One region of the Brevibacillus sp. AG162 genome, then DNA from elsewhere that is predicted to be linked to it. Evidence: a T-box and tRNA genes for the amino acid it is inferred to sense, from the RefSeq annotation. Region 1 holds a T-box; the other holds one or more tRNA genes.

The links. A T-box is a leader RNA that pairs with one kind of tRNA and senses whether it is charged. The one in region 1 lies ahead of FB479_RS06000 (valine--tRNA ligase), so its partner is inferred to be a tRNA-Val.
Region 2: it encodes a tRNA-Val, which carries the amino acid that the T-box ahead of FB479_RS06000 (valine--tRNA ligase) is inferred to sense. The anticodon was not compared.

The regions. Positions count from the first base shown of each region.
Region 1 covers NZ_VFNO01000002.1:242,633-248,975, forward strand. The annotation lists gene FB479_RS06000 (valine--tRNA ligase) at 1-2,157, opposite strand, end outside; T-box leader at 2,215-2,456, opposite strand; gene FB479_RS06005 (STAS domain-containing protein) at 2,515-2,841, opposite strand; gene FB479_RS06010 (ATP-binding protein) at 2,949-4,187, opposite strand; gene FB479_RS06015 (PP2C family protein-serine/threonine phosphatase) at 4,213-5,415, opposite strand; gene FB479_RS06020 (hypothetical protein) at 5,667-5,849, shown strand; gene FB479_RS06025 (protein kinase family protein) at 5,889-6,343, opposite strand, start outside.
Region 2 covers NZ_VFNO01000001.1:229,256-235,598, forward strand. The annotation lists gene FB479_RS00965 (helix-turn-helix transcriptional regulator) at 1-589, opposite strand, end outside; gene FB479_RS00970 (RtcB family protein) at 773-2,209, shown strand; gene FB479_RS00975 (hypothetical protein) at 2,491-3,033, shown strand; gene thiM (hydroxyethylthiazole kinase) at 2,999-3,808, shown strand; tRNA gene FB479_RS00995 (tRNA-Ser) at 4,658-4,750, shown strand; tRNA gene FB479_RS01000 (tRNA-Glu) at 4,759-4,832, shown strand; tRNA gene FB479_RS01005 (tRNA-Val) at 4,894-4,969, shown strand; tRNA gene FB479_RS01010 (tRNA-Leu) at 4,979-5,065, shown strand; tRNA gene FB479_RS01015 (tRNA-His) at 5,083-5,158, shown strand; gene FB479_RS01020 (glyoxalase superfamily protein) at 5,239-5,607, opposite strand; gene FB479_RS01025 (DinB family protein) at 5,604-6,068, opposite strand; gene FB479_RS01030 (EamA family transporter) at 6,217-6,343, opposite strand, start outside.

The DNA.
Region 1 (6,343 bases):
AGGTGCTACTGTGATGCTCTCGCCTTGGTGCGGCAATGCCTGCCAAATTTCCTCCGTGATGAACGGCATGAACGGATGCAACAGCTTGAGTGTTTGATCCAGAACCGTCACCAGAACGGATTGGGTTGTTTTCTTCGCCGCTTCATCTGTACCGTACAGCGGCAGCTTCGCCATCTCGATATACCAGTCACACAGGTCATCCCAAATGAAGTTGTAAAGCACACGTCCTGCTTCACCGAATTCAAATGCATCGGACAGACGGGTTACATCTGTGATTGTCGCTTGCAGGCGGGAGAGAATCCATTTGTCTGGTGTAGACAGCTCACCGCTCAAATCGATTTCCTCGTATTTGAAGTCAGCCAGGTTCATCAAGGCAAAACGGGACGCATTCCAAATCTTGTTCGCGAAGTTGCGGTTTGCCTCCACCTTTTCCCAATAGAAGCGTTGGTCATTCCCTGGGGAGTTCCCTGTCGCCAGTGTGTAGCGCAGCGCATCCGCTCCGTACTTCTCAATCACTTCCATCGGATCGACACCGTTGCCAAGTGATTTGGACATTTTGCGGCCCTCGGAGTCACGAATAATACCGTGGATCAAGACGGATTCAAACGGACTTTTCCCGGTAAATTCAAGACCGGAGAACATCATGCGAGCAACCCAGAAGAAGATAATATCGTACCCTGTTACCAGGACATTGGTTGGATAGAAGTACTTCATGTCCTCGGATTCTTCTGGCCAGCCCAATGTCGAGAACGGCCATAGACCAGAGGAGAACCATGTATCGAGAACGTCGTTATCCTGCTCCAGCTTGTGGCTGTGGCAGCTTGGGCACTCCGTCACGTCCGTACGAGATACAATCGTTTCGTTACAATCTCCGCAATACCATGCAGGAATTCGGTGACCCCACCAAAGCTGACGGGAGATGCACCAGTCGCGGATGTTTTCAATCCAACGCAGGTAATTCGTCTTGAAGCGCTCTGGGACGAATTTCACGCTCTCAGGGCTGTTTGCATTAGCCAGTGCTTCGTCAGCCAAAGGCTGCATTTTTACGAACCATTGGGTAGAAAGGTATGGTTCTACGACAGCATCGCTGCGCTCACTATGTCCAACCTGATGAATATGCTCTTCAACCTTGAACATAACACCTTGCTCAGTCAAGTCTTTGATGATTTGCTTGCGGCATGCAAAGCGATCCAACCCTTTGTAGATACCTGCCAGCTCGTTCATCGTGCCCGTTTCATCCATGACAACGATTTGTGGCAACTGATGACGAAGACCCAATTCAAAGTCATTCGGATCGTGTGCTGGCGTAATTTTTACAGCGCCAGAACCAAACTCAGGATCAACGTAGTCATCGGCTACGATTGGAATTTCGCGTCCTACGATTGGCAAAATCACGGTTTTGCCGATCATGTCCTTGTAACGCTCATCTTCCGGGTGTACCGCTACAGCCGTATCACCGAGCATCGTTTCAGGACGAGTTGTAGCTACTTCGATATAACCGGTGCCATCTGCCAATGGATAACGCATGTGATGCAGCGCACCTTTTACTTCCTTGTAGATTACTTCAATATCAGACAGAGCTGTACGGGCAGCCGGGTCCCAGTTAATGATCCGGTTCCCACGATAGATCAAACCTTTTTCGTACAGGCGAACAAATACTTCGCGTACAGCTTGGGACAAGCCTTCATCCATCGTAAAACGCTCGCGGGAGTAATCCAGGGCAAGACCGAGCTTTTCCCACTGCTCACGAATATGCGAAGCGTAAATGTGCTTCCACTCCCATACCTTTTCCACGAATTTTTCGCGGCCCAGATCATGGCGAGAGATGCCTTCTTCACGCAAGGTAGCTTCTACGCGCGCTTGGGTTGCAATACCAGCGTGGTCCATACCTGGCAAGAACAGGGCGCTGTAGCCTTGCATACGCTTTGTACGTGTAATGATATCTTGCAAAGTCGTATCCAGCGCGTGGCCCAAATGCAATTTACCAGTTACGTTCGGCGGTGGAATGACAATCGTAAACGGACGTTTATTCGGGTCACGTTCTGCCTTGAAAAATTGTTTTTCGATCCAATACGGATACCATTTGTTCTCTGCTGCTTTTGGATCATAGTTTTTCGGCAGCAATTGGTCGATGTCGGTTGTTGGCTGTGTAGACATGTACGACTCCTCCTATTCGCATAACTTGCTTTGCAAAAAATAAAAAAACCCTTCATCGCAAAGGACGAAAGGATTATTTTCGCGGTACCACCTTTGTTAACACACGATAAACCTCATGCTTATGGTGTGTTCACTCTGACAAGATAACGGTTGCGAACCGGTCTCGGCTAGGCACGTGCTTTCACCGAAAAAACTCCTGGGCGACCTTCAGCCATTCATGACCTTAGAGAATCTCGCAGCTACTGATTCTCCTCTCTGCCAAGGCGTCCTGACTTACTCTTCCCACTCATCGTTCATATCGTATGTAGTTGTCTTATTGTTAGCTTTCACTATTATATACAATCACGCTGTTTGGCGTCAAACCCGGGTTTCGCCCACTTTTCCAACTGCAATGCCCAGTGCTTCGGTAAAACCGAGCACGCCCAAAATATCGAGAATTTCTTCTCGGACATTGACGATTTCTACCTGTTTGCCCATGGCCAACAGTTCTTTCGTGGTAAAAAACAGGCTTCCAATACCGGAAGAATCTACAAAGGAGACACCTTGAAAATCGACGGTAACGGATTGATTTCGCCCTCCATACTGCTGGAGCAATTCACCTACTCGATCTCCTACAGCCATGTCCAACTCTCCGACGAAAAACAATGTAGCCTGTCCGTTCGCCTCTGTTGCGCGGTAGTCCATGCTCAAACTCCTCTCAATAGGTATCGGTACACCCAATCTGCTCGTCCTTTTACTATATTACCCATTTTCATTCACTTGCAAACATTTGGCTTTTTGGAAATCGTTGCTTAACGCGAAAGGTTACATTCTAAAATAAGCTTTGTACCTGCCAGCGAGCTGCTCAAATAAACACGATCACAGTATTGCAGGATCACGTGAAAACCGGCCCCAAGTGAGTGGCGCGTAGAAAATCCTTGCTGTAGGGTAGCTCGTGGAATATCCTCGAGCAAAATTCCTTGTCCCTCATCATGAATCACAGCCCGACACATCTGTCTGTCATTTGATAGGTACAACGTAACCACACCGCCATTTCCGTGCTTCAACGTATTGGAAGCAGCTTCGTTGACCGCAACGAGAAACTGCAGCAATCGTTTATCAGAAATGCCTTGTGGTTCCAAAGCTTGCTTGAACAATTTACGCAGTTCTGCAAGCTGCTCCGGTAAACGGATATCGATTGCCAAGAGCTTATGCCCTTCTCGAAGCAAGAAAAATAATTCTTCATCACTAAGCAACAACAGCTTACCTTCTGTGACCACACCCAGAATATCTCTGTAGATCTCCCATTCCCGTCTTTTGCGTTTTCGTTCTTCTGCAATAACGGCAGTGACATCAATCAAGGCGATTCCACAGGTCCGATCTGGCAATACAGATGTGTATAATTCAAATACCTTTTTGCCATCAGTGGTGACAATTTGCTCTCTCACAGGTCCGCCCGTTCCAGCCGCCTCTTCGACCAGTCGTTGCATTTCTCGCTCTACTTCCACATTCGCGCGAACGTCACCCAGCGGACGCACTTTCCCTTCATCGTAAAGATAGAGGAAAATGGTCTCGATCTGACGCAGTATCGATAGCTTCTGAATCTCTTGTTTTATTAATCGCCCCCGCTCGTCGTCTCGATCCTTCCAATGTAACAAGACGTCTGCCGGGTCCAATTCGCCACTCATGTGCCACGTATGAAATTCTTCCAGGAGCAATCGCTCCAGAACATCTTCCCGTCGCAAAACTTTTTCGATATCGATAATGTAGTAAGGATCACCTGCTATACCGCGCAATCCGCTACCGATAATTCGGAAATCATAGGCGAGCTCTATTTCTATTCGTCCGTGCAAATCATGATCAGAACTGCTTAACCCAATGGTCGTCCGGCTCACTGCTACCAGCTTTGCCTGGAACGATTCCATCGTTGCTAGGTTCGTCACCTTTACAGTGCGGGCCGGAACTACTTTGTTTGCTGCACCGCCAGAACGTAGCGCGACAAGGCAATTATCACAAGTGGGATTGTCCGGACAACGCTCACACAAAATCACAGTTCATCCTCCTATTCACGCGCAACTACACGAGGGCTACACTCTCTTCAGGCTCAAATTGAAGAATCAACACAGAAATATCATCCGTTTGGTTTCGCTGCTGTGTTATCTCCATTAAGTAGGCCTCAACTCGATTCATCGATTCCTGCTTACTATCACCAGGCATTTTTAATAAGGAGGATAGTTCTTCTAGCCAATGCCTGCTGTCTCGAAACACTTCTTTTCTCCCTGAATCCAGCAAACCATCTGTGTAGAGCAATAGCATGCCCTCTTCTTCTAAGGGTACCTCCTCCATTTGATACGTGCTATCGGGCAAAAGCCCTAGGCCGACCCCACCCTTGCTAGCTAAAACGGTTTGATTCGACTTGGACAAATAAAAAGGCTGAGGATGTCCTGCCCTGCCAAATCGAATTTTGTGTTCCACCTCGTCATAGACTGCAACCAGCATCGTAATGTAAGAACGGGTTTTCACTAAATCTGCATAAAGCAACTGATTAAGTCTTTCCAAAATCTCATCCGGCGAATAGCTGGACTGCAAAACCTGCCGTACAGCAATCCTAATCCCCGTAGCCCAAATACTGGCCAAAAAACCGTGCCCGGACACATCCGCAATGATAAAACAGGTATAGCGATCATTGATTTTTCTATAGTCGATGTAATCTCCACCTACATAATCGACTGGTACGTAAACCGTTCTTGTTCGCAAACTGGTCAACTGCAATTCTTCTGTGGGAATGAGCATCGACTGCATGCGTCTAGCCAGCTTCATCTCCATCTCGATTTCTCGCTGTCCTGATGACTGGTCCTGTTGACATCTGAGGATTAGCGCCCGAATGTTCACGAGGAGCAGCCCATAAAAAGATTTCTCCAGTTCCTTTAGATCACGGTCATTGACGTTACTCTGGGCGAACAAGCGGACGTAGCGCGGTGTTTGAGGGGTGTCATACTGTTCCGAGACAACAATGCGCTCCTCTACTTCGCGCTGCACGATTGCGCTCTCTTTGTTGCCACGCTCGATCCGAAAATAGACAGCACCTAGAGCCGATTCAAACGTGATCGACAGGAAGCAAGGCTTGTCCATTTTCACGAACCATGTATCGACTAACTCTTCTATAAATGGCATGAGACTCTCGTAATTGACTTGGCGCTTGCTTTGCTCATTGCTGGTCATCACCAGATACTCGTAATTCTGTTTCAATTCCATTAGTTTGACCAATTGATGATTCATCCCCGAGCCACTCCCATACACACTTTAGCATAATTCTTTCTTTCGGGAATTGGGAAAAGGGTTATGGCAATTTTCAAAAACATTGTGATCACCTTTATTCGTTTCGTCCTAGCCTTCCTGCCCTACACCTTCCCTTTTCGGGCACCGTTCAAACCACTATCTACTTTCCATGAAAATGTTTTAGGCGTTTGCTCAAGGTTTGTAGACACTGTCCAAAGTCGCCCCGCATATGCTGAAATGAGGTGATTGTGATGAATTTTCGTTGGAAGTATAACCCCACGTATTTACGGATCAAATACGGTTGCAAACAGGTGCTCTTTCCACTGTTAGTTTTTCAGTTTATCCGAACAGTTGTGTTTCCTACCTCTTTTGATGTCATCCTTCTCGGTTTGCTAGCCATGCTCTATGTTGCCATCTCCCTCGAATGGTTATAAAAAAGAAAAACAACGCCCCACGCGGTGAGACGTTGCTCATTAAAAGGCTTGCTGGACCCAACGATGCAGGCGCATCAGACGGTCCATATCTTTTTCAAAACGTTGGACAGCGTAAAACTCGCTCCACTCGCGGGGATGATGATAATAAATATCCAAGTCCCTCATGATCCTCTCCGGGTAGGAGAGAAACGAAGCCATCAGTTCAATTTCTTCCGGCCGCAGCGGAAATATCTCGGCGTAGCGATGGAAAAGTTGAGATGCCCCAACCTCATCCCCCGCCATTTGAAAATAGGTACGATAAAATAGCGTCAAATCGCGCACTGGTGTATCAAAGCTGGCACGATCAAAATTAAGCAGCCGTCCTTTTCCCGATCGATCTGGCACAACATGCTCTGGATTCGGGTTACCATGGATCAACGATAAGCGAAAATGCGCGTGCGTCTCATGCCGCTCTCGCCAATCGGTCAATAAGTCTGTCGCTGTTTGAGCCATTT
Region 2 (6,343 bases), on a different contig from region 1:
GCTTCACTTTTTCTTGCAGAAGATATCCAGGGACAGCCGGCAGCTGTGTATTGGCCATGAAGTCGATGAAATCATACAGATCCAATAGCTCGTCGTCCGTCAGCGAGTCCAGCAGCTCACTGTCGAATTGATAGACGTATGGTCTGACCTCACTAACATTTTTTATCACGCCAATTTCTTCGAGGTATTTCATGTCCTGGCGAATCGTTTTTTCATCGGGCTCTGTATCCACAAACGTATCCAGCAAGTCTTTAATGGAGAGAGGCTGTTGTCTGAGCTTTTCCAAAATGTGCGACAGCCGCTCTACTTCCGAATCCTTCAATGATTTTGCATGGTACAAAAACATCAGGAAATTGTCCGTCACCTCAAAATAGTTGTAACGAAGCTGCGCGTAATACTCTTTTTTCTCCTCATCGCCGACATGCTGATAAAAGGTCGATTGAATGTCCTTCAGCTTTTTTATCGTTTTATCTAGCGTATGAACGGAGATCCCGAGCCGCTCGGCCAACTGCTGCCGATTGTAGGCACCAGCGGTCAAAAACAGGAGACGGAGCAATTGCAGCTCTTTGTCAAAGCTTTCGCGTGCCATTACACTCATCCTTATTCATTCGTCATTTATTTCCAAATTAGTCCTCATATTACGAAGAGGCTGAAGAGAAGTCAATGATAAAAAGAGGTTCGTAATACTTTTACCATGTTCAAACCACATGCGCCGATGGAAAATAAGGGTATGAAAAACAGCACAGGCTGTGAGAGACAGGAGAAATGAATGATGAAAACAATTTTGCATGGAAACAACCATCGTGAAGTGAAGCTGGAGCATGGAGATGTGCACGTTTTTGCGAATGACGAAGTCTTTGCGAGCTTCGGTGAACGCGTATATCAAATGGCAGACAATAATTTGCGTATTCCGCGAAATGTTTATTTTTCGTATACCCCCGATGCTCATGTAGGCGTTGGGACCTGCATTGGGACGACAGCGGTTTGGAATCTTGCCGATGGATTTGTCTCGCCTTCCATCGTCGGATCAGACATTGGATGTGGAATGCGTGTGCATCTGACTCCGTTGCATCGAGACGACCTCAAAGACAAGAGCCTAAAACGTGCACTGATCGAAGCGATCGAAGCGTACGTCCCGACAAACGAACGGGGAAATACGCATTTTACAGATATTCGCTTGGAGGAAGTGGTGAAGCATGGCTTAAAGGGGTTGCCTGGCAACTACATTCCGGACACAGAAGTAGAGCCTGACACCTTACCTCGTTCTTTCTCGCATGTGGAAAAGTACACATTTGAATTCGACCATTCCTTCCTGGAGCAAATACCGCAAAAATCATGGAGTCGCGCGTGGGGCCAGTTGGGAACATTGGGGGGCGGTAACCACTTTATTGAAATCCAGTATATCGAGATCGCGGAGGAGAACAGGGAGATTGCGAAAGCGTGGGGACTGTTCGACGGCCAGGTCGTCATCATGATTCATTCCGGTTCGCGGGCGTGGGGAGCTATGCTAGGGCGGGATTATACCAAAAGCTTCAAGGAAGCTATGTACAAATGGGGGATTCATAATCCTGAGCCGAGCCTGGTATATGCTCCGATCCAAAGCGAGGAAGGGCAACAGTATTTGAATTTGATGTACTCCGCGCTGAACTTTGCGGTAACGAATCGGCATATGATCGGATTTTCAGTAGAGCAGGCGTTTCGGGATATTTTCGGTAGCGAGATGCGTACACCAGTCTTATATGATCTGATGCATAATTACGCCTTGAAAGAATTCCACCGCAACACACCGATGCTCGTCCACCGCAAAGGAGCGACGAAGGCGTTGCCAGCAGGCCATTTCCAAAATCCGAAGGCTTACCGTGAAACAGGACATCCAGCTTTGATCCCAGGTTCTATGGGAACATCGTCCTATATCATGGTCGGATCGGAGGCCGGAGCCAAAAACTTTTATTCGATCTGTCATGGTGCAGGGCGTATTCGTTCCCGCAAAGCAACCAAGGAGCTTGTGACCATCGATCAATTCGAGCAGGCAATGCGCGTGGGACAGGAAGATGAGATCATGGTGAATCACCGTTCACTCGCTTCCATTCTTGATGAATGCCCGCAAGCCTATAAAGATGTAGATCAAATCATCGATTCGGTTGTAGGAGCAAATCTTGCATCTGTCGTAGCAAAATGTAACCCTCTTATTGCCATAAAAGGAGTATAATGAAGAGTGGCTTCCTGAAAAATTTTGGGGGAGCCACCTTTTGCGATTTAACTTAGACTAAATAATAGAAGTTAAATTGTGAACAAATTGCGTGAGAAGTTTAAAAAATAGGTTCGAATGTAACATAAATTGCTTCGCTTCCTCAACCGATACCAAAAGAGAGACAAAATAGGGGAGATAGGGGAACAGATATGCCTACATACTATTACTTCACCTGCCTAAAATGCCGAACCCGGGGGGGAGTTTTCGGCGAACAGGCCTGGGGCTGGGGGAACTTTGACATGATCGAGTCATTCAAATACCTGGCTCACCACATCCGTACATGCGGAGAAGATTCGATTCGCGTGATTTCTGAGGATGTAGATGATTATGTAGATCAGCTGCACGGAGAGTACAACACCTTCCTTGAGCAAACGAAGCATATATTTCCGCATTCCAAGGATTGGGAGTTCCTTGATCGTTGGAAAACATTAAAAGTAGAAGAAATGAAGCTAAAATGGGTCGAGGAAAACCGGATCATGCATCCAGATGATCGGATAAAAATAATCGGAGTCCTTGATGCCGTGGACATCTTGAAAGAAGGGGCGGGAAGAGTCTCCTTCAGTGCTAGCGTGACGGATGATGATGGAAAGGTATGGAAAATTGTAGCTGACATGCACGAATTACCCATCTTAAAACACTCGTATATCATCATTGGCGTCATGCAAGAGCATTCTATATTAGGGGAAGTCATCGAAGTGTACAAGATGATTCCACGAGTCGCCGCTCAAGAGGAAAGGGGTAACGATCATGATTCTGGAGACAATCGGACAATTACTAATTAAAGTGCGTGAGGAGAATCCACTTGTCCATAACATGACGAACGTTGTTGTCACGAACTTTACAGCGAACGGCTTGTTAGCTCTTGGTGCATCACCTGTCATGGCGTATGCCAAACAGGAGGTGGCAGACATGGCAAAGATCGCCGGGTCTCTTGTATTGAATATAGGGACATTGAATGAGCATGAGATCGAAGCGATGCTGATCGCAGGAAAATCGGCGAATCAGCATGGCGTGCCTGTTTTGTTTGATCCAGTGGGAGCGGGAGCAACATCGTACCGAACCGAGACAAGTCAACATCTTGCGCAGGAACTGGACCTTACCCTCATTAGAGGAAATGCTGCCGAGATTGCCAATGTCATCGGGGAGCGCTGGGAGATTAAAGGTGTAGATGCGAAGGAAGCGGGCGGAGATGTCCAGGACCTAGCGAGAGCAGCAGCGAAAAAGCTGAGGACAATCGTTGCGATTACCGGGAAGGTCGATGTGATTTCGGATGGAGAAACAACTTACTCGATCCATAATGGTCATCCAATCTTAACGAAGGTAACCGGAACAGGCTGTTTGTTAACGTCTGTTATGGGAGCGTTTGCAGCCATTTCAAATGACAAGCTGATCGCAGGAGCTGCGGCATTGGTATGCTACGGTGTTGCTGCTCAACTGGCAGCAGAGAAAGCAGCAGAAGTAGGTCCAGGCAGTTTCCAAATCGAATTTTTGAATGCTTTGCATAACTTGACCGCAGACGATGTTCGCCGTTTTGGGTATATCGAAAAAAAAGAATAAAAATTCCCCTTTAAAAAAGGGGAGAAAAATGGCCGTAGAACGATTAGGCTAGATATGTTAGACAGTAGCTGTAATTTCGTAGTGAATAAGACAGTAGCTTCTTCTGGTGCTCTGAAAGTGCTAGGAATATAAATTCTACTTGATCATCATCGTATGGACGGACATAAAAACGGGAAATACCATGACAAATAATTTCTCTCTTTAACGGCAGCGCCACACTGGCGTCTGTTCGTATGTGCAATTCCACGCTGCGTACCCTCCTTGGACATTCAATAGAGTACCAAAAAAATACAAGGAAAAACAAGGGAATTATGTCTGATTCATGTCCAAGTTGTTACCGTTTTTTGGATGAAAACTGACAAGGAGAACGATTCAGAAAGTACTAGTGGGGATTGTTGGGGAAGCACCCTGTTCGAGAGAAAAAATTCGAAATGAGTCCGGCCATTCTCCCTTTTTCCGTTGAGTTGTTTACTTTATTTCGAAGGCAGCGTACGAGCTCCTGATCGCAGTGACAAGAAAAATAGCCGTGCTTTCGATAGCAATTATCATGCCTCTTGCAGCATCTGTCGACGTCATCAATCGGCGCCCCCGGTCCGGAGCATCCAGGCCCACACCAGTTTCCGTACAAACAGGGGAAGCCTCCTGAACGGCGCTTTCTTTTTGACAACTGACATCACTCCGTCTTGTAAAGGCATACTACTTGTATCATATTGAACAGAAAGTGAAGTTGCTTTAGGCAATCTCCCTTTTTTTGGCCGAACAAGGGGAAAACTTTCAAAATATCACTTGAAATCACGTTGTGAATATGATAGATTAATTCTTGCCGAAGCGAACGCTTGCAGGCTCAATGGATGGATGTCCGAGCGGCCGAAGGAGCACGATTGGAAATCGTGTAGGCGGTGTCGAACCGTCTCGTGGGTTCAAATCCCACTCCATCCGCCATCTTACTTGGCCCGTTGGTGAAGCGGTTTAACACAGCAGCCTTTCACGCTGTCATACAGGGGTTCGAATCCCCTACGGGTCACTTATACCCCACAAAGTGATGTGAATGCTTTGCAGGGGCCCCAACAACTGGTTTGGGGTAGGGAGGCTTAGCTCAGCTGGGAGAGCATCTGCCTTACAAGCAGAGGGTCGGCGGTTCGATCCCGTCAGCCTCCACCATTTTTATATGCGGTCGTGGCGGAATTGGCAGACGCGCTAGATTCAGGTTCTAGTGGTGGCAACACCGTGGAGGTTCAAGTCCTCTCGACCGCACCAAGCAAACCCTATACATGGCGGTCGTGGCGAAGGGGTTAACGCACCGGATTGTGGCTCCGGCACTCGTGGGTTCAAGTCCCATCGATCGCCCCATCTATGTTAACATTGTAAAATGATATAGCCCAGCGGTGGCTCCTGTAAAGGAACTCCGGCTGGGCTTTCTTTGTATTTGCTTACGAATGATCGACAGGCTCATAAAAGTGAAGGCGATTGCCAAAAGGATCGGTCACGCTCACTTCATGTGTTCCCCACGGCGTCTCCTCTAGACCGGGACAAGCGTACTTGTATCCTTGACGCAACAGTGACTGATGAAAAAGCTCAATGTTCTCTACCTGTACGCGAATCGCTGAGCCAGGACAAGCATCCCCGTGATGCTCGGACAGATGAAGCGTGCATGAGGGAGAGGAAATTTGCATGTACAAAGGAAAATGATCCTCGTAACGATGCTCCCAATCAATCTGAAAACCTAGAAACTCCACATAAAACTCTCTTGCCTTCTCAACGTCAAACATACGAAAAATCGGTGTTATGATCTGATTCATTTGCCCAGAAACCTCCTGATCGTATTGAGGGAGGCGAGGTGCACTCCTTCGTGAAAAATCGTTCGGACAAGCACCTGTGCTATTGTATGCATGCCGGATTCAGTTGCGGGAAACTCTTCTTCTAATCGATCCTTGTAAGCAGCTTGTATCTTCTTGGGTTGTTCTTGTAACAAGGAGACGAGCACGGCGAGTTTCGGGGGCGGTGTATCCCAGTCAGCAGGTTTTGTCCCGAAGTTAAACCATTCGTTAAAGCCAGGGGGGAGTGGGATCGTTTCTTTTGTAAGGTGAGAAATCCATAAATACTGATCGAGATAGATGTGCCCTAGATTCCACAAGATATTGTTGGAGAAACCATCGGGTATGTGGTTTACATCTTCATCCGTCAAACCATCAATTGCTTTTAACGTCTCCTGTCGATAATCCTCTAGCTGCTGGAATAGCACCCTATGCCGTGTTTCCATACTTTTTCCCCCTTGAGTGGCAGTCTTCGCAAATAAATTCGAGTCAGATAATCTACCTTCCTTCTATAAGAAGGGGATCTACCAACAAAAAAACGTGCAGAACCAGCTCGTCTGCACGCGATTTGTATACTTTGTATAGGAAACGGGGCTACATTCTTTCCTGCTCGAGTGCGTGAGAAGGGGAGAATAGTTTCCGCCATTTTACTTGCGGTACGCAAATGGCAGCGAGAATCATGAATACGCCACCCCATTGTGGGAGAGAGACAGTCTCTTGA